One region of the Amycolatopsis sp. NPDC005003 genome, then DNA from elsewhere that is predicted to be linked to it. Evidence: riboswitches for the same ligand, from Rfam matches in the RefSeq annotation. Region 1 holds a riboswitch; each other region holds the start of a gene.
The links. A riboswitch is a leader RNA that binds a small molecule or an ion and turns the genes downstream of it on or off. The one in region 1 is predicted to bind S-adenosylmethionine.

Region 1 (6,517 bases):
GGCGATCAGCCCGTCCACCGGCCGCACGCTGCCCGACCGCTACGTCGAGGGCACCTGCCCGATCTGCGGGTACGACGGCGCGCGCGGCGACCAGTGCGACAACTGCGGCAACCAGCTCGACGCCGCGGAGCTGATCAACCCGAAGTCGCGGATCAACGGCGAGACGCCGAAGTTCGTCGAGACCGAGCACTACTTCCTCGACCTGCCGGCGTTCACCAAGACCCTCGGCGACTGGCTGGGCACCAAGACCGACTGGCGCCCGAACGTCCTCAACTTCACCAAGAACCTGATCGACGACATGCGGCCGCGGCCGATCACCCGCGACCTCGACTGGGGCGTCAAGATCCCGCTCGACGGCTGGCGCGACCAGCCGCTGAAGCGGTTCTACGTCTGGTTCGACGCGGTGATCGGGTACTTCTCGGCCAGCGTCGAGTGGGCCCGCCGGTCCGGCAACCCGGACGCGTGGCAGGAGTGGTGGAACAACGCCGACGCCCGCTCGTACTACTTCATGGGCAAGGACAACATCACCTTCCACGCCCAGATCTGGCCCGCCCTGCTGTTCGGCCACAACGGCGAGGGTGACAAGGGTGGCGAGCCGGGCAAGTACGGCCGCCTGCACCTGCCCGACGAGATCGTCTCCAGCGAGTTCCTGACCATGAGCGGCTCGAAGTTCTCGACCTCGCGCGGGCGCGTGATCTACGTCGAGGACTTCCTGCGCGACTTCGGCCCGGACACGCTGCGGTACTTCATCTCGGTCGCCGGCCCGGAGACCCAGGACACCGACTTCACCTGGGACGAGTTCGTCCGCCGGACCAACTTCGAGCTGGCCAACGAGTGGGGCAACCTGGTCAACCGGTCCATCTCGATGGCGCACAAGAACGTCGGCGCCATCCCGCGCCCGGAAGCCCCGACGGCGGCCGACGAAGAGCTGAAGGCGTTGTCCCGCAAGGCGTTCGACACCGCGGGCGCGCACCTGGCCCGGTCCCGGTTCAAGCTGGCGGCGAGCGAGGCGATGAAGGTCGTCACCGCGGCGAACAAGTACATCTCCGACCAGGAGCCGTGGAAGCTCAAGGACGACCCCACGCGGCGCGACACCGTGCTGCACACCGCGCTGCAGGTCGTCTCGGACGCCAACACGCTGCTGACGCCGTTCCTGCCGCACTCGGCCCAGAAGGTGCACGAGGCGCTCGGCGGCACCGGCGTCTGGGCCGCCCAGCCGGAGCTGAAAGAGGTCGAGGACCTCGACATCGACGGCCGGGTCAACCCGATCCTGACCGGCGACTACGCGGCCGAGCAGGCGAAGTGGGAGTCGACGCCGATCGAGGTCGGCAAGCCCCTGGCCAAGCCGTCGCCGCTGTTCACGAAGCTCGACCCGGCGCTCGGCGAGACCGGCCCGGAGTGGGCGCCGATCATCAAGGAGTAAGAAGTACGCATGGGTGATCAGAAGCGCGAGCTGCCGCCTGTTCCGGACCGGCTCCCGGTGTCGGTGGTGGACGCGCACACCCATCTCGACGCGTGCGGCGCGGTCACCGCGGCCGATGTCACGGCCATGGTCGACCGCGCCGAGCGCGCCGGCGTCGCCCGCGTCGTGACGGTCGCGGACGACCTCGCCTCGGCCCGCTGGGCCACCGAGGCCGCCACCTGGGACCGCCGGGTGTTCGCCGCCGTCGCGATCCACCCGACCCGGACCAAGGCGTTCGGCGAGGCCGAGAAGTCCGAAGTGGAGCGCCTGGCCGCCCACGACCGCGTGGTCGCCGTCGGCGAGACCGGCCTCGACTACTACTGGGACTACTCGCCGCACGACGCCCAGCAGGAGGCGTTCCGCTGGCACATCGACCTCGCCAAGCGGCTGGGCAAGCCGCTGATGATCCACGACCGCGAGGCCCACGACGACGTGCTGCGCATCTTGGCCGAAGAGGGTGCGCCGAATGCCGTAATTTTCCATTGTTTTTCCGGGGACGCGGAAATGGCCCGCAAGTGCGTCGACGCGGGCTTTGTCCTTTCCTTCGCGGGCACGGTGACGTTCAAGAACGCGAAGGGGCTCCACGAGGCGGCCCGGCTCTGCCCGGCGGGGCAGTACCTCGTCGAGACCGACGCGCCGTTTCTGACCCCCCACCCGTTCCGTGGACGGCCGAACGAGCCGTTCGGCGCCGCCTACACCGTCCGTCACCTCGCGGCGCTCAGGGGCGAAGCTGTCCACGAAGTCGCCGAAGCGGTCCGGACCACCGCCGAGCGGGTGTACCGACTCCCCAGTGTCACAACGGGTTGAACGCATTGCGACAACAGGGTTCCCGGTTCGTCCACCTGATGGAGTGACCCAGATCACGACACTCCGGGGGGTGTTTGCGCAACCCGCCGCGACCCGTTACTGTCCCGTGATCGTGCCGGTCGGTACTGCACTCAGCAGTTGCCGGCTGTTACGCCCACAGTCACGTCAGTGCACGTCGGGGAAGCGGAACCGGGAGCGGTACGGCCTGGAACCGTGACGATGGCGCCGGCTGCGGGCCCAGACGTAAAGATGCCGCCCCGAACGGCGTCTTGGGAAAGGGAACGACCCGGTGACAGGTAGCAGACAGGCTGGAGCGCGCTCCGCGGCCGTCCTCGATCGCGAATTCGGCTTCGAGGACACTGCGTACGGCCAGCTCGACTTCTCCGACGACCCGAACATCACGCAGCAGGACATCCTCGCCGCGCTCGGCCCCGATGCCGACGCGATGATGGCCGAGATCGACGTCGACGTCGACGAACTGATCCGTCTCATCAACGCCGAGACGACGTACCTGCCCCCGATCGTCATCCCGGACGAGTTCGAGTCCGACCGCACCGCGTCCCCGCAGGCCCGCAAGGCCGCGCTGGACGAGGGTCTCCGCGAGACCACCAAGGTCTGGAAGCGCCGCTTCCTCAAGGGCGCCGTCCTCAGCGTCATGATCAGCATCGCCGGCGGCGGCGCGGCCGCGCTGGCGATGAACAAGAGCATCACCGTCGACGTCGACGGCCACCAGCAGACCGTGCACTCCTTCGGCGACACCGTCGGCGAGGTGCTCGAGGACGCGGGCCTGTCCGTCGGCGCGCACGACTCGCTCTCCCCGTCCCCGCAGGCGGAGGTCGGCGACGGCGGCGTCATCAAGCTCGAGCGCGGCCGCCAGCTGAAGATGATCGTCGACGGCGCGGAGCACACCTCCTGGGTCCGCGCGACCCACCTCGGCGACGCGCTGGGCCAGCTCGGCATGACCGAGCTGGACAAGCCCGGCACGTGGATGTCGATGCCGAAGAGCGGCGAGCTGCCCCTGGAGGGCGCCACCGTCGAGATCAAGACCCTGAAGAACATCACCCTGTACGACGGCGGCAACGCGCCGAAGCAGGTCAAGACGACCGCGGTCACGACGAAGGAGTTCCTGGGCGAGTACAAGCTCACCCTGGGCCCGGAGGACCAGGCCGAGGGCGGCCTGGACGTCAAGCTGACCGACGGCGCCGAGGTGCACATCAGCCGCACCGGCGTCTCGACGGTCGTCCAGAAGGAGAGCATCGACCCGCCGGAGCAGCGCGTCGACGACCCGGACCTGGCCAAGGGCAAGACGCAGGTCGAGGACCCGGGCACGCCCGGTGAGAAGGAAGTGACCTACAAGGTCACGCAGAAGAACGGCAAAGAGGTCGGCCGGGAGAGCATCTCCGAGAAGGTCCTCACCCAGCCGAAGCCGAAGATCGTCCACGTCGGCACCAAGCAGGCCCCGAACCCGGACATCGGCGACGGCTCCGCGTGGGACCGCATCGCCCAGTGCGAGTCGGGCGGCAACTGGGCCATCAACACCGGCAACGGCTACTACGGCGGCCTCCAGTTCGACAAGCGCACGTGGGACGCCTACGGCGGCGACGAGTACGCCGCCCTGCCGAACCAGGCCACCCGCGAGCAGCAGATCGCGATCGCGGAGAAGGTCAAGGCCGGCCGCGGCGGCAGCTACAGCGCCTGGCCCGTCTGCGGCAAGAAGGCCTGAGTCCCACTTCGAACCGGCCCCCGTCCACCCCGGACGGGGGCCGCTTCGCGTGTGCAAGAACCGACCCTCCAGGTACGCGAACCGACCCTCCAGGTACGCGAACCGACCGTCCAGGTACGCGAACCGACCCCCTGGGTAAGCTCCAGCGGTGGTTGAACTGCTGGGACCGGCCGAAATCCGCGGGCTGGCGGCCGAACTCGACGTGCGGCCGACCAAGAAGCTCGGGCAGAACTTCGTGCACGATCCCAACACCGTCCGGCGGATCGTCGAGCTGGCGAACGTCGCCGAAGACGACGTCGTTCTCGAGGTCGGGCCCGGGCTCGGGTCGCTGACCCTCGGGCTGCTCGCCACCGGCGCGCGGGTCGTCGCCGTCGAGATCGACCCCAAACTGGCCGAACGGCTGCCCAGGACCGTCGCCGAGCGGGGCCCCGAAGCGGCGGAGCGGCTGACCGTCGTCGGGGCCGACGCCCTGCGCGTCACCCGCGCGGACCTCGGCGAGCCGACCGCCCTCGTCGCCAACCTGCCCTACAACGTCGCCGTACCGGTCGTGCTGCACCTGCTCGCCGAGGTGCCCTCCCTGCAAAAGGGCCTCGTCATGGTGCAGACCGAGGTGGCCGACCGGATGGCCGCCGGCCCCGGCAGCCGCATCTACGGCGTGCCGAGCGTCAAGCTCGCCTGGTACGGCCCCGCACGCAAGGTCGCCGCCGTGCCACGCTCGGTGTTCTGGCCGGTGCCGAACGTCGACTCCGCGCTCGTCGCCTTCGAACGGGCCGCCCGGACGGCGTCCGACGACCGGGAGCTGCTCTTCGGCTTGGTGGACGCCGCTTTCTCACAACGCAGGAAGACGCTGCGGGCCGCGCTCGCGGGCTGGGCGGGCTCCGCCGAGCGCGCGGGCGAGCTGCTCGGGGCCGCCGGGATCGATCCCAGGACCCGTGGCGAGCAGCTGGACGTGCACGACTTCGCCCGGATCGCGGCCGCCGCCCACTCCACAGTGGAGCCGTGAAGATACGCCTCCGTCGCTCCTGATCTCGCGATTCGGACACCGCCAGTCGTGTGATCTGGGCCAACGGGCTTGCTTTCGCTCCTCGGGATCGGTTTTACTCAGTACGTCCATCCCGAGCGACTGAGAGACCTGGCTCGCCGAAGTCGCAGCAACCACCCTCCGCAGGGCAGGTGCTACCGCCAGGACCGATGGAGGCCGTTTTCGATGAAGAGGGTAGCTCGCCCCCTGCTCCTGACCAGGCGTCGCGTAGTCGACGAAGGCCGCCGCTCCGTGACCGCATGTCGACGCTCCAACTGAGCTAGTCCGAGCCGGTCCACCTCTTCTTCATGCACCGTCCACAACGGACGGACCTTCGCTTGCGGCCGGGCGCGCCCATGGGGGCGGCGCCCCGTTTTCTGGAGCCTTCGTGATCACCGTCGAAAACCTGTCCAAAACCTTTGCCACCAACGGAAACTCCGTCGTCGCGCTGCGGGACGTGAGCGTCGACGTCCAGGCCGGCTCGCTGTTCGGCGTGGTCGGTCCCGCCGGGTCGGGCAAGTCCGTCCTCGCCCGGTGCATCGCCCTGCAGGAGCGCCCCGACCGCGGTGTCGTCCGCCTCGACGGCCTCAACACCGGCACCCTCGACGGCCGCCGCCTGCGCGAGATCCGCCGCCAGCTCGGCGTCGTCTCGACGAAGCCGGAGCTGATCGCCGAGCGCACCATCGCCGGCAACATCGCCTCCCCGCTCGAGCAGCTCGGCGTCGACGGCCCGCAGCGCCGCAGCCGGGTCGGCTCGCTGCTCGACCTCGTCGGCCTGACCCCGCGCGCCGCGCAGCGGCCCGGTGAGCTGTCCGCCGGTCAACTCCGCCGCGTCGCGGTCGCGAAGGCGCTGGCGGCGGCCCCCGCCGTGCTGCTCGCCGACGACCCGACCGCCGGTGTCGACCCGGAAGAGGCCGGTGCGGTGCTCGCCGTCCTCGACCGGGCCCGCTCCGAGCTCGGCACCACGGTCGTCGTCACCACACCGGACGCCGGCGTGGTCCGCCGGGTCTGCGACGACGTCGCGGTGCTGGAGGACGGCACCGTCGTCGAGCGCGGCTCGGTGCTCGACCTGATCTCGAACCCGGCCAGCCGCACGGCGCAGGCGCTGCTGCCGGCCATCGAGACGACCCGCTCGCAGGCGGCGCGCTACGACCGCTCGGCCGACGTCGTGCTGATCGGCTTCGCCTCGGTGGGTGCGCTGCTGCCCGAGGCCGCGGGCCGCTTCGACGTCGAGTTCGCCACCATCGGCGGCGGCCTGACCCGCATCGGTGACACGCCGGTCGGCCGGTTCCGCCTGGGTGTCCGCGGTGAGCGGGCCGACGCGGCGCTGGCCTGGGTCGCCGAGCGTGGTGGGCACGTCACGCACACCGCGCGTGGCCCGCAGGGTGTCGCGGCTGCCTGATCGCTGTCCCGAACGCCCCGATGCGCAGGTCGCATCGGGGCGTTTCCGCGGGCACGTAGGCTGGTCGGGTGCTCGCCGTAGTTCCGCCCCCAGTCACCGTCC
Region 2 (6,517 bases), on a different contig from region 1:
GGTGATCAAGGGCTACTCGCCGCCGCCGGCGTCGGTGCTCGGCGAGGTGCGGAAGCTGATGCGCGCGGTGGTGCAGAGCGGCACCGGCCGCGCGGCGGCAGCGGCGGGCAACGTCTTCGGCAAGACCGGCACGGCCCAGTTCGGCGACGGCAAGCAGGCCACCGGCTGGTTCGTCGGCTACCGCGAGAACGTGGCCTTCGCGGTGGTCCTCGAGAACTCGAACGACTCGGGCCCGGCCGTCCAGGTCGCCGCCAAGTTCCTCAAGGCCCTCTGACCGTCCCCCGGCGGGGTGCGATGGTTCGGGCGGGGCCGAAGGGTGCGGGCCGTAGCGTGGGGGCATGGAGACGATCGCGCTGGCCGAGGTGGCCGCGGTGCTCGCCGACCCGAGCCGGGCCACCATGTGCCTCGTGCTGCTCGACGGGCGGGCCTGGACCGTCGGCGAGCTCGCGAAGGCGGCCGGGATCGCCCTCTCGACCGCCAGCGAGCACGTCAGCCGGCTGGCCGGGGCCGGCTTCGTCGCCCGGGTCAAGCAGGGGCGGGCCAGCTACGTCCGGATCGCCGACCCGCGCGTCGCCGAGCTGATCGAACACCTGGCCCAGCACGCCGAACATCAGCCGGTCACCGGCCTGAAGTCGTCGCTGCGGGCGCGGCGGCTCGGGTTCGCGCGGACCTGCTACGACCACCTCGCCGGCGAGCTCGGCGTCGCCCTGCGTGACGGCATGCTCGCCGCCGGTCTGGTCGGCACCGCCGACGGGCTGGCCCTCACCCCGCGCGGGCGGGCGGTGCTGGCCGACCTCGGCGTGCCGGTCGCCGCCGGGCGGCGGCCGCTGCTGCGGGACTGTCTGGATTGGACGGAGCGCCGCGACCACCTCGCCGGGGCCTTGCCGGCGGCGCTGCTCGACCGGGCGGTCGAGGCCGGCTGGGTGGCCAGGGACGGCCACCGGGCGGTCAAGGTGCTGCCGGCGGCGGGGGCGCCGTTCGCCGCCCTGGGTGTCGATCTCGACGCGCTCGGTGGTGTCTCGGCGCTTTAACACACCAGCTGTCGGGTGTCAGGCAGCGGTACACGAACGAGTTAACCCCCATGCCTCACTATTCTGAGGGCCCACGGCACTCGGGAGGAGGCGGGCATGGACCAGCTTCCCGTGCTGCTCGGCGTCGGCGGCGTCGTGCTCCTCGCCTCCGTGCTCGCCGTGCGGGTGTCGATCCGGCTCGGCCTGCCCTCGCTGCTGCTGTACCTGGGGATCGGCGTGCTGCTGGGCGAAGCCGGGTTCGGCATCCGGTTCGACAGCCCCGAACTCACCCAGTCGCTCGGCCTCGCCGCGCTCGTCATGATCCTCGCCGAAGGCGGGCTGACCACCCGGTGGTCGGCGGTGAAACCGGCGCTGGGCCGCGGAATCGCACTGTCCACAGTGTCCGTGGCGGTGAGCATCGCGGCCACCGGCGCGGCCCTGCACTGGCTGCTCGGCCTCGACTGGCGGCTGGCGCTGCTGTGGGGCGCGGTGCTCGCCTCGACCGACGCGGCCGCGGTGTTTTCGGTGCTGCGCACGGCCGGGATCGGCAAACGGCTCACCGGCGCGCTCGAACTCGAGTCGGGCATCAACGACGCGCCGGCCTACATCGCCGTCGTGGTGCTGGCCGAAGGCACCACTGTGGACTGGACGCTGCCGCTGCTGGTGGTCTACGAGCTGACGGCGGGCCTGGTCATCGGGCTCGCCTTCGGCTGGCTCGGCGGCCTCGCGCTGCGCCGGGCCGCGCTGCCGGCGACCGGCCTGTACCCGCTGGCCACGGTCGCGGTGTGCGTCGTGGCGTACTCGTCCGGGCAGCTGCTGCACGCGTCCGGGCTGCTCGCCACCTACGTCGCCGCGCTGGTGCTCGGCAATTCGCGGCTGCCGCACCGGTCGGACACGCTGTCGTTCGCCGAGGGCCTGGGCTGGCTGGCGCAGATCGGCCTGTTCGTGCTGCTCGGGCTGTTCGCCTCACCGGGCCGCCTGCTCGACGCGATCGTGCCGGGCCTGGTCGCCGGCGCCGTCGTGCTGCTGCTGGCGCGGCCGGTGTCGGTCCTCCTCGCGATGCTGCCGTTCCGGCTGCCGTGGCGCGAACAGGCGTTCCTGTCGTGGGCCGGGCTGCGCGGCGCCGTGCCGATCGTGCTCGCCATGATCCCGCTGTCCCAGGGGCTGCCGGGCGCCCAGCGGCTGGTCGACGCGGTGTTCGTGCTGGTCATCGTGCTGACGCTGGTGCAGGGGGCGACGCTCGGCCCGCTCGCGCGCCGGCTCGGGCTGGCCAAGAAGTCCGAGGCGCACGAGATCGAGGTCGACTCCGCGCCGCTGGACGAGCTGGGTGCCGAGCTGCTGCAGGTCCGGATCCAGCCGGGGTCGAAGCTGCACGGCGTGTACCTGTCCGAGCTGCGGCTGCCCGTCGGGGCGACGATCAGCCTGGTGGTGCGCGAGGGCGCGGGCTTCACCCCGCAGAAGACCAGCCGGCTGCAGGAGCACGACCAGCTGCTGGTCGTCACGACGAGCGCCGTCCGCGACGCCGTCGAACGCCGGTTGCGCGCGGTCGACCGGGCCGGCCGCCTCGCTCGCTGGAAGGGCGAGTCCGGCCGCTGAGCACGCTCTGTGACCGCCGTCTCAGAATGTGAGGCGGGGGTTGGCGGCCCGGCGCGTTCTCGGTTACCTTCTGGCTCAGGTCATGAGTGCCAGCGCGAAGCCCCGGCTTGCTGGCCGGCAACCCTCCTACCGCGGTGGGGTGCCCCGGGTGAAGACCGGGCCGGTCGCGCCGTGCGACGGGCAAGCGCGGGCCCCTCGCCGGGGTCCCCCGGATCGCCGAGGAGGCACCCCGATGACTCTCGCCATCGACCGCACCCAGCTCGAAGCCCCCGCCGTTCCCGCCGTCGCCGGTGCGTCGCTGCGGGTGCCGCTGGTGACCGGCGAAACCATCGGTTACGCCAACCTCGACCACGCCGCGAGCGCCCCGTGTCTCGACGCCGTCCGCGCGAAGGTCGACGAGTTCCTGCCCTGGTACGCCAGCGTCCACCGCGGCGCCGGCTTCGCGTCGCAGGTCTCCACCAAGCTCTACGAACGCACCCGCGACGTCCTGCGCCGCTTCGTCGACGCGCGGCGGACCGACACCGTCGTCTTCACCCGCAACACCACCGACTCCTTCAACCTGCTCGCCCGCAGCCTGCCGCGGCACACCACGGTCGTCGTCTTCGACACCGAGCACCACGCCGCGCTCCTGCCGTGGCAGGGGCCGAACGTCCGGCGGATCCCGACCCCGCGCACCCGCCTCGCCGCGGTGTCCGCTGTGGACGAAGCGCTCGCGGATGCTCCGCAAGGCCCGCGGCTGGTCGTCGTCACCGGAGCGTCCAATGTGACCGGTGAACTGCTCCCGGTCGCGGAAATCGCCGCCGTGGCGCGGAAACACGGCGCCCGCGTCGCGCTCGACGCCGCCCAGCTGGCCCCGCACCGCCGGATCTCGATCAAGGACCTGGACGTCGACTACGTCGCGCTGTCCGGCCACAAGCTCTACGCCCCCTTCGGCGCGGGCGCGCTGATCGGCCGCGCCGACTGGCTGCGCGCGGCCCGCCCGTACCTCGCCGGCGGCGGCGCGACCAAGCTCGTCACCGAAGACGCCGTCGTCTGGAACACCGGGCCGGAGCGCCACGAAGCGGGCTCGCCCAACACCATTGGCGTGTACGCGCTCGGCGTCGCGTGCGAGACCCTCAGCGCGAGCTGGGACGCGGTTGTCGAGCACGAGCAGGCCCTGCTCGCCCGGCTGCGCAAGGGCCTCGAGAGCATCCCCGGCTGCGCCGAACTGCGGCTGTTCGACGCGCCGGTCGACCGGGTCGGCACGGTCAGCTTCGTCGTCGACGGCTTCGACCCGGGCTGGCTCGCCGCGGTGCTGTCCGCCGAGTACGGCATCGGCGTCCGCGACGGCGCCTTCTGCGCCCACATCGCGGCCAAGCGCCTGATCGGCGTCACCGGCGGCGACGGGCAGCAGGCGGTCCGCGTCAGCCTCGGCCTCGGCAGCACCGAAGAGCACGTCGACCGCGTGCTGCTGGCGCTGCGGCAGATCGTCGCCCGCGGCGCCCGCTGGGAGTACGCGAAGGTGGACGGCCGGTGGGCCCCGGTGGGCGACCCGCGGGAGCTGCCGCCCTTCTGCTGAGCGCTAGCCTGGGCCGATGGGGAGAGGGCCGCGTTACTGGTTTCCGCTGGCACTGCTGGGCTTCGCCGAGATCGCGTCGGCCGCGGCGCAACTGCTGTCGCGCCGCAGCGATGCCGAGGACCGGTCCGCGAACCTCCTGCTCGGCCCGGTGGTCCCGCCCGGCGCGACGGAGTACAGCCGGGGCTACATCCTGTCCCAGGGCGACCTCCACGCCTGGGGCGCTGGCTTGCCCGCCGAAACCGCATGGCTGATCGCGCTCGGCGTGGTCGTCGCCGGCACGGCTGTCTGGTACGCCGTCGCCCTGCGGCCCGTCCGCACCGTGCGGTTCGTTCTCGGCGCGATCGCCGCGCTGCTCGCCGTCCCGCTGCTCGACCTGGTCGGCTCCTGGCAGTTCCGGCTCGGCGACGGCCTGCGCGGCCCGCTCTTGGCCACGCTCGGCCTGCTCACCCTCGCCGCGTACGAACGCAGCCGGTTCGTCCTGCTGACGACGGCCGCGTTCGCCCTGGTGGCCGTGGTGCTCTCGGCGGACATGGCGGGGATGCTGGCGTCGGCGGTGATCCTGCTGGGCGCCGCCTTCATCGCCCTGCTGCGGGGCACCCCGCGCTCGATACCCTGACCCGATGGGGAGTTCACGGCGGTCTTGGTTCCCGCTGGCCGCGCTGGGGTTCACGCTGCTCGTGATGGTGGCCGCCGAACTGGTCCCGGACGACGTCGGAGCCGCCGGTCCGCCGGGGTACCAGCTGTCCCCAGGCCTGCACGGCCTCGGCACCGGCGGCGTCGGCGGCACCGGCGGCGAGCGGGCTGCGGTCACGGCCGTGGCGGTGGACGTCGGGCCGTCGGCGACGCTCGGCTGGCCCGCCGGCCTCGCCTGCGTGGTGCTCGCCGTGGCCGCCTGGTACTGGCGGCAGCTGCGGCCCCGGCGGCCGGGCCGGTTCGTGCTCGGCACGCTCGGGGCGCTGGCCGCCGTCCCGCTGCTCGACCTGGTCGGCGCGCTCCAGTTCCGGCTCGGCGGCGACCTGCGCGGCGCGCTGCTGGCGACCGTCGGCCTCCTGCTGCTGGCCGGCTGTGAGCGCAGCTGGTTCCTGGCGGCCGTCGCCGGGGTGTTCGCGCTGGTCGCGACCGTGTTCCTGCCGCCGGTCGCCGGAGCGCTCGCCGCGGCGGGCGTGCTGTTGGCGGCCGCGTTCGCGGTGCTCCTGCGCCCGCGTCCGGACGGGCCCGCCGGGGGTTGACCAGCGCCGTGGACAATGGACGGGTGAGCACCGAGCCCAGCCACTCCGAACCCGACACCGCCGTGCCCGCCGAGGCGGTGCCCGATCCGGCCGCGGACGCGCCCGAGAACCCGGAGGTCCCGGCGAAGCCGCTGCTGCCGAAGCGGCGGGTCGGCTGGGTCTTCGCGGTCGCCGTCGTGTTCTGGGCGATCGACCTGGTGACGAAGAACCTGGTCGTGGCCAACCTCGAGGGCAAGGAACCGGTCAAGGTCCTCGGCGGGCTGATCTACCTGCAGGTGATCCGCAATCCCGGCGCCGCCTTCTCGATGGCCACCGGGATGACGTGGGTGCTCGCCCTCGTCGCGCTCGCCGTGGTCATCGCGATCGTCTGGCTGTCGCGGCGGCTGCGCTCGATCGGCTGGGCGATCGGCCTCGGCCTGGTGCTCGCCGGCGCCACCGGCAACCTGACCGACCGCATCTTCCGCGCGCCCGGCGGGCTGCAGGGGCACGTCGTCGACTTCATCTCGGCCTTCGCCCCGAACGGCAAGGGCTTCGCGATCTTCAACATCGCCGACTCCGCGATCTGCGTCGGCGGTGCCCTGATCGTGCTGCTGTCCCTGCTGGGCAAGGACTACGACGGCACGTCGACCAAGGACAAGAAGAAGCAGGCGACCCAGGAGAGCCAAGAGACCCAGGAGGAGCAGGCGTGAGCTCGCGGATGCTCCCGGTGCCCGACGGGCTCGACGGGATGCGGGTCGACGCCGGCCTCGCCAAGCTGCTCGGGCTGTCCCGCACGGTCGTCGCCGAGCTCGCCGAATCCGGGGACGTGCTGCTCGACGGCCGTCCGGCGGGCAAGTCCGACCGCCTCTCCGGCGGCGGCCTGCTGGAGATCACCCTGCCGGAGCCGTCGAACCCGGTCGAGGTCGTCGCGCAGCCGGTCGAAGGCATGCAGATCCTGCACGACGACGACGACATCGTGGTGATCTCGAAGCCGGTCGGCGTCGCCGTGCACCCCAGCCCGGGCTGGACCGGCCCGACCGTCGTCGGCGGCCTCGCCGCGGCCGGCCTGCGCATCGCGACCTCGGGGGCGGCCGAGCGCCAGGGCGTGGTCCACCGGCTCGACGCGGGCACCACCGGCGTGATGG
Region 3 (6,517 bases), on a different contig from region 1:
CGCGCAGCTCGGGGTAGTCGGAACCGTCCACCGGGTACAGGCCCGAGTAGACCATCGGCTTCGGTTCGCGGTAGCCGGCCAGCGCCTCCTTGGCGCCGTGCCGCTCCGACGTCACGGTGTCGCCGACCTTCGACTGGCGGACGTCCTTCACCCCGGTGATGAGGTAGCCGACCTCGCCGACGCCGAGGCCCTTGCTCGGCTTGGGCTCCGGCGAGATGATCCCGACCTCGAGAAGCTCGTGCGTGGCGCCGGTCGACATCATCCGGATCCGCTCGCGCGGGGTGATCTTGCCGTCGACGACGCGGATGTAGGTGACGACGCCCCGGTAGGTGTCGTAGACCGAGTCGAAGATCATCGCGCGGGCGGGCGCGTCGGCGTCGCCCTGCGGCGCCGGCACCTGCTTGACGACCTCGTCGAGCAGCTCGGCGACGCCCATGCCGGTCTTGGCCGAGACCCGCAGCACATCCTCCGGCTCGCAGCCGATGATGTGGGCCAGCTCACCCGCGTACTTGTCGGGGTCGGCCGAGGGCAGGTCGATCTTGTTGAGCACCGGGATGATCTGGAGGTTGTTCTCCAGGGCGAGGTAGAGGTTGGCCAGCGTCTGAGCCTCGATCCCCTGCGCGGCGTCGACCAGCAGGATCGCGCCTTCGCACGCCTCCAGGGCCCGGGAGACCTCGTAGGTGAAGTCCACGTGGCCGGGCGTGTCGATCATGTGCAGGACGTGGTCCTGCCCGTCGACCTGCCAGGGCAGCCGGACGTTCTGCGCCTTGATCGTGATGCCGCGTTCGCGCTCGATGTCCATCCGGTCGAGGTACTGGGCCCGCATGGCGCGCTCTTCGACGACGCCGGTGAGCTGCAGCATGCGGTCGGCCAGGGTCGACTTGCCGTGGTCGATGTGCGCGATGATGCAGAAGTTCCGGATGAGCTCCGGAGGCGTGAAGGTGGTGTCGGCGAACGTCGTCACTCGAATGAGTCCTCGGAAAGTCGGGGATGGCCACCTCTATGTTCCCATGGCCCTCCGGGTGCGGGTGGGGGTCATCCCCGATGCGGCATTTCGTGATCCGTGGTGCCCTCGAAGTATGAGCAATACGCACCAGCCGGCACCCCCTCCCCAGCCGGAGACCAGCGGGTTCGCCCGCGTCCTCGACCGGACGTTCGGTCACCCTTCCGGCGCGCTCGGCCGCCTCGGCGGCTGGGTCATGGCCCGCGGCAACGCCGCCACCGAACACCGCGTCGTCGACCTGGCGAAGATCGAACCCGACGAGACCGTTCTGGTCGTCGGGCCCGGCCCCGGCGTCGGCCTGGAGGCCGCAGCTCGCCTGGCCGGGCGCGCCGTCGGCGTCGACCCCTCCCTCGAGATGCTCACGCTGTGCCAGGAGCGCTGCGGCGACCGCGCCGAGCTGCGCGAAGGGTCGGCAGCGCACACCGGCGAGCCGGACGAGTCCGTCGACGTCGTGCTGAGCGTGAACAACGTCATGCTGTGGGACGACCGCGCGGCCGGGTTCGCCGAGCTGTTCCGGGTGCTGCGTCCGGGCGGGCGGCTGCTGCTGTCCGCGCACGAGAAGTGGCTGCCGGTGAGCAGGCACGTCCTGGCCGACGAAGCCGCCGCCGCCGGCTTCGCCGACCTGCAGACCTGGACCTGGGAACCGCCGGGGTTCGCCGCGCTCGCCGCGCAGCTGCGCGCGGTCAAGCCCGCTTAGCGGGTGTCCGTGCGGATCGGGTGGCCCTCGGGGACCTCGACCAGCACGATGCGCGTGCCGTCCGGATCGGCGATCCAGGCCTCGTCGAGGCCCCACGGCTCGCGCTGGGCGTCACGCACCGGCTCCAGCCCCTTGGCCTTGAGGCCGGCCAGGGTGCCGGCGAGGTCCCGGACCTGCAGCCAGAGCACCAGATCGGGCGACGCGCCCGCCTCGCCCGCACCGGAGACCTCCAGGGAGCCGTGGCCGAGGAAGAACACGGTGCCACCGGGGAATTCCCGCTCCACGGCCAGGCCGAGGGTGTCGCGGTAGAACGCCGTGGACGCGGCGGCGTCCCGCGGGCGGATCAGCAGCCGGCTCTTCAGGATCTCCATCCGCCCATCCCTACCGGACGGCCTCAGGCGGCCGCAATCGCCGCGATGCCGGACAGCACGACCGCCGACCCGGCGAGCCGCCGCACCGCGTCACTCTCGCCGAGGACCAGCCACGCGGCGAGGCCGCCGAGCACGATGCTCAGCTCCCGGGCGGGCGCGACCAGGCTGACCGGCGCCATGGTGAGGGCGAACAGCACGAGGATGTAGGCGATCGGCGAAAGGACCGCGACCAGGACGACTTCGCGGCGCTGCTCGCGCCAGATCCGCCGCACTTCGGCGCGATCGGCCAGCGCGCCGGGCACGAGCAGCACGCTCTGCAGGATCGAGCCGAGGCCGAAGTAGACGACCGGCGGCACGCCCAGGCCGGTCACCGAGTGCGCGTCCCAGAGCGTGTAGCCGGCGATGACGGCCCCGGTCAGCAGGCCGTACAGGATCCCGGCTTTGACCGCTCGAGGGTCGTCCGCCTTGCGGCCGGTGCTGATCACCAGCACCCCGGCGACGACCAGGAACGCGCCGAGCAGGCCGAGCGGGCCGGGCCGTTCGCCGAGCACCAGGACGGCGGCCAGCACGGACAGCAGCGGCCCGGTGCCGCGCGCGACGGGGTAGACGACGGAGAGGTCGCCGACGCGGTACCCGCGCTGCAGCACGACGCCGTAGGCGATGTGCAGCAGGGAAGTGACCACGGCGGCGAGCAACCAGCTCCACTGTGGACGGTCGGTTCCGGTGACGAGCAGCACGATCGTGACCGGCAGCAGCAAGACGGCACTGGTGGTGTAGTAGAGCCAGACGAACTGCGTGCCACCGGAGGAAATCCGCTTGGCCACGAGGTTCCACGCGGCGTGCACGACGGCGGCGACGAGGACGAGGGACAGTGCGGTGACGTTCATGGACCCTTTCCTGGGTTTCGCGCACGCGAAAACCGGGTCCTCCAGGCTTTTGCCCCGTCAGATGAACGACCGGCCGTCCGGGCCCGCCGATGGTGCCGCTCGGACCAGCCCCGCCGGCCCTGGTTGTGGGGCTGCTGGTGCGGGCCGGCGACGGAACCCTAGGCACTACCGCCGCCCACCGTACTCCCGCCGCGGGCCCGGCTGTTAGAGTGGACGCTCGCTGCCCGTGCGGCATTCCGTCATGGAGGAAACCCGGTATTTCCGGGGCCACTTCAGCGCGGCGGCGATCTCACCGAGTGAAACAGGAGTTGCCCTATGGCCAACATCAAGTCGCAGATCAAGCGCATCACGACGAACGAGAAGGCGCGTCAGCGCAACCAGGCGATCCGGTCCTCGGTGAAGACCGCGATCCGCAAGGTCCGCGAAGCCGCCGAGGCCGGCGACAAGGCCAAGGCCGCCGAGCTGCAGCGCGACGCCGCCCAGAAGCTGGACAAGGCCGTCTCGAAGGGCGTGATCCACGCCAACCAGGCCGCCAACAAGAAGTCGGCGCTGGCCAAGCGCGTCAACGCGCTCTGAGCTGGTTGATTTCTGGGAAGGCCCCGGCTTCGGCCGGGGCCTTCTTCATGCCCGGCGGGGGCCCCTTTCCGGGCGGTGGGCCTCCGCCCACTCCGAGGACCGCTCGCTCCAGCGCGTAGCCCGGGCGGTGAGTGGTCGCCCTTGGCGGCCGCCACCCCGAGGACCGCGCGCTCCAGCGCGTAGCCCGGGCGGTGAGCGGTCGCCCTTGGCGGCCGCCACCCCGAGGACCGCGCGCTCCAGCGCGTAGCCCGGGCGGTGAGCGGTCGCCCTTGGCGGCTGCCACCCCGAGGACCGCTCGCTCCAGCATGTAGCCCGGCGATCAGCGGTCGCCCTTGGCCGCCGCCACCTCGAGGACCGCTCGCTCCAGCGCGTAGCCCGGGTCCGCCGCCACGCCCTTGACCTCGGCGTTCAGCCGCGCGACCACGCGCATCGCCGTCGCCAGGCCGTCCGGGTTCCAGCCGCGGGACTGACCCTGCGCCTTGCGGATCTTCCACGGCGGCATGCCCAGCTCGCCGGCCAGCTGGTTCGGGTTGCCCCGGCCGGCGCCGGAGACCCGGGCGATCGTGCGGACCGCGTCGGCCAGCGCGTCGGCGACCAGGACGTGCGGGACACCCAGCTGCATCGCCCAGCGCAGCGACTCCAGCGCCGCCGAGCGGTCGCCGCTGACCGCCTTCTCCGCGACCGCGAAGCCGGTCACGTCGGCGCGGCCGCGGTGGTAGCGGCGGACCGCGTCCGCGTCGACGGCGCCACCCGTGTCCGCGACCAGCTGCGTCGCCGCCGAAGAGAGTTCCCGCAGGTCGGAGCCCACGGCGTCGAGGAGGGCGGCGACGCCCGCCGGGTCGATCTTGCCACCCACCCGGCGCACCTCGTGGCGCACGAACTGCTCCCGCTCGGCCGGCTTGGTGAGTTTCGGGCACTCGGTGACCTCGGCGCCGGCCTTCTTCAGCACCGCCGGGAGCGACTTGCCCGCCTTGCTGCGGCCGCCGCCGGTGTGCACGACAACCAGGACGACCCCGTCCGCCGGGTCCTTCAGGTACGCCGCCACGGCGTCCGACAGCTCCTGCGAGATGTCCTGCGCCGACTCGAGGACGATCACCCGGCCCTCGCTGAACAGCGACGGGCTGACCAGTTCGGCCAGCTCAGGCGCTGTGAGATCGGACACCCGGACCCGGGTCAGCTCCGCGGTCGCGTCCGTCGCGCGGGCGGCGGCGAGCGTCTCGCGGACGGCCCGCTCGATCAGCAGTTCTTCCTCACCCAGCACCAGGTGCAGCGGGGCCGGGGCGGTGGCTTGCGCGGTCACCCGGGAATCCTCTCACTTTGCGCTGCCATGCCCCCGCTCCGGTGATGTCGAGCGGCCACCGTGGCACGGGCCGAGCGCGATGTCGTACGGTGTAGCCGAGGCAGCCCGCCCCGGACGATCCGGCGTGCGCGGCACCGACAACCGAATACCGCTCATCCAGAGGGGCAGAGGGAACGGCCCGACGAAGCCCCGGCAACCGGCGTACAGCCTGTCATCCCGCGATCGCGGGATAGCTGACGACCACGGTGCCAATTCCGGCCCGCTTCGGCGGGGCAGATGAGGAAAGGAACCTCGCGATGACCGCCACCCTCGGCACGACCTCCACCACGAAGACCCCGGATCTCGGTCCCGCCGTCGAACTGGTGTCGAAGGAAGAGGGCCACCGGCAGCCGCTCGCTCCGGAGTTCGTCTCCGCCGAAGACTTCTCGCCGCTCGAGGTCGCCTACGACTTCGGCCGCGTCCGGCGCGAGGACATCGAGGCCGGCCCCAAGAACATCTGGCGCTACAAGAAGCTCCTTCCCGTGCCGTCCAACGTCGAGGAGATCCCGAACACCGAGCCGGGCGCGACGCGGCTGGTCCGCGCCGACCGCCTCGCCAAGGAACTCGGCCTCAAGCGCGTGTGGGTCAAGGACGACACCGGCAACCCGACGCACTCGTTCAAGGACCGCGTTGTCGCCGTCGCGCTGGCGGCGGCCCGCGAGTTCGGGTTCGAGGTGCTCGCGTGTCCGTCGACCGGCAACCTGGCCAACGCGACGGCCGCCGCGGCGGCCCGCGCCGGCTGGCGGTCGGTCGTGCTGATCCCCAAGACCCTCGAGCGTGCCAAGATCCTCACCACCGCGGTGTACGACGGCGACCTCCTCGCGATCGACGGCAACTACGACGACGTCAACCGCCTCGCCACCGAGCTCGCCGGCGAGCACCCGAAGTGGGCGTTCGTCAACGTGAACGTCCGGCCGTACTACTCGGAGGGCTCGAAGACGCTGGCCTTCGAGGTCGCCGAGCAGCTCGGCTGGCGGATCCCGCCGCAGATCGTCGTGCCGATCGCCTCCGGTTCGCAGCTGACCAAGGTGGACAAGGGTTTCCGCGAGCTGGGCCAGCTCGGTCTCGTGGAAGCCAGCCCGTACAAGGTGTTCGGCGCGCAGGCCACCGGCTGCTCGCCGGTGTCGGCGGCGTTCCGCGAAGGCCACGACGTGGTCCAGCCGGTGAAGCCGGACACGATCGCCCGTTCGCTGGCGATCGGCAACCCGGCCGACGGCCCGTACGTGCTCGACATCGTCAACCGCACCGGCGGCGCGATCGAGGACGTCTCCGACGAAGAGGTCGTCGAGGGCATCCGCCTGCTGGCCCGCACCGAAGGCATCTTCACCGAGACGGCGGGCGGGGTCACCGTCGCCACGGCGAAGAAGCTGGTCGAGACGGGCAAGCTGGACCCGGACGCCGAGACGGTGCTGCTGATCACCGGCGACGGCCTCAAGACCCTCGACGCGATCGAGAACCACGTGGGCCCCAAGGCCACCCTGCCGCCCTCGGCCGCGGCCGTGAACGAGGCCCTCGGCTACTGAGCGCGGTCCGGGGCGGGCACACCGGCCCGCCCCGGACGCTCGCGAATCGCGCTGACCACTGGCCAACGGCCGGACGGCCCGCCGCTCAGCGGACACGCCGCCCGGCCGCGGAGATCGCACT

Region 2: linked by a shared signal. The riboswitch ahead of ACWED2_RS18830 (aminotransferase class V-fold PLP-dependent enzyme) and the one ahead of ACWED2_RS05160 (methionine ABC transporter ATP-binding protein) in region 1 are both predicted to bind S-adenosylmethionine.
Region 3: linked by a shared signal. The riboswitch ahead of thrC (threonine synthase) and the one ahead of ACWED2_RS05160 (methionine ABC transporter ATP-binding protein) in region 1 are both predicted to bind S-adenosylmethionine.

The regions. Positions count from the first base shown of each region.
Region 1 is NZ_JBSGAI010000003.1:183,870-190,386, forward strand. Features, by position in the region: gene metG (methionine--tRNA ligase) at 1-1,423, shown strand, start outside; gene ACWED2_RS05145 (TatD family hydrolase) at 1,433-2,269, shown strand; gene ACWED2_RS05150 (transglycosylase family protein) at 2,559-3,992, shown strand; gene rsmA (16S rRNA (adenine(1518)-N(6)/adenine(1519)-N(6))-dimethyltransferase RsmA) at 4,141-4,995, shown strand; SAM riboswitch class I at 5,100-5,190, shown strand; gene ACWED2_RS05160 (methionine ABC transporter ATP-binding protein) at 5,402-6,415, shown strand; gene ACWED2_RS05165 (4-(cytidine 5'-diphospho)-2-C-methyl-D-erythritol kinase) at 6,484-6,517, shown strand, end outside.
Region 2 is NZ_JBSGAI010000014.1:196,738-203,254, reverse strand. Features, by position in the region: gene ACWED2_RS18845 (penicillin-binding transpeptidase domain-containing protein) at 1-274, shown strand, start outside; gene ACWED2_RS18840 (ArsR/SmtB family transcription factor) at 339-1,031, shown strand; gene ACWED2_RS18835 (potassium/proton antiporter) at 1,128-2,606, shown strand; SAM riboswitch class IV at 2,685-2,799, shown strand; gene ACWED2_RS18830 (aminotransferase class V-fold PLP-dependent enzyme) at 2,839-4,164, shown strand; gene ACWED2_RS18825 (hypothetical protein) at 4,181-4,780, shown strand; gene ACWED2_RS18820 (hypothetical protein) at 4,785-5,393, shown strand; gene lspA (signal peptidase II) at 5,417-6,082, shown strand; gene ACWED2_RS18810 (RluA family pseudouridine synthase) at 6,079-6,517, shown strand, end outside.
Region 3 is NZ_JBSGAI010000004.1:57,833-64,349, forward strand. Features, by position in the region: gene lepA (translation elongation factor 4) at 1-964, opposite strand, end outside; gene ACWED2_RS06165 (class I SAM-dependent methyltransferase) at 1,080-1,700, shown strand; gene ACWED2_RS06170 (VOC family protein) at 1,697-2,071, opposite strand; gene ACWED2_RS06175 (DMT family transporter) at 2,095-2,958, opposite strand; gene rpsT (30S ribosomal protein S20) at 3,274-3,534, shown strand; gene holA (DNA polymerase III subunit delta) at 3,854-4,834, opposite strand; SAM riboswitch class I at 4,984-5,117, shown strand; gene thrC (threonine synthase) at 5,131-6,396, shown strand.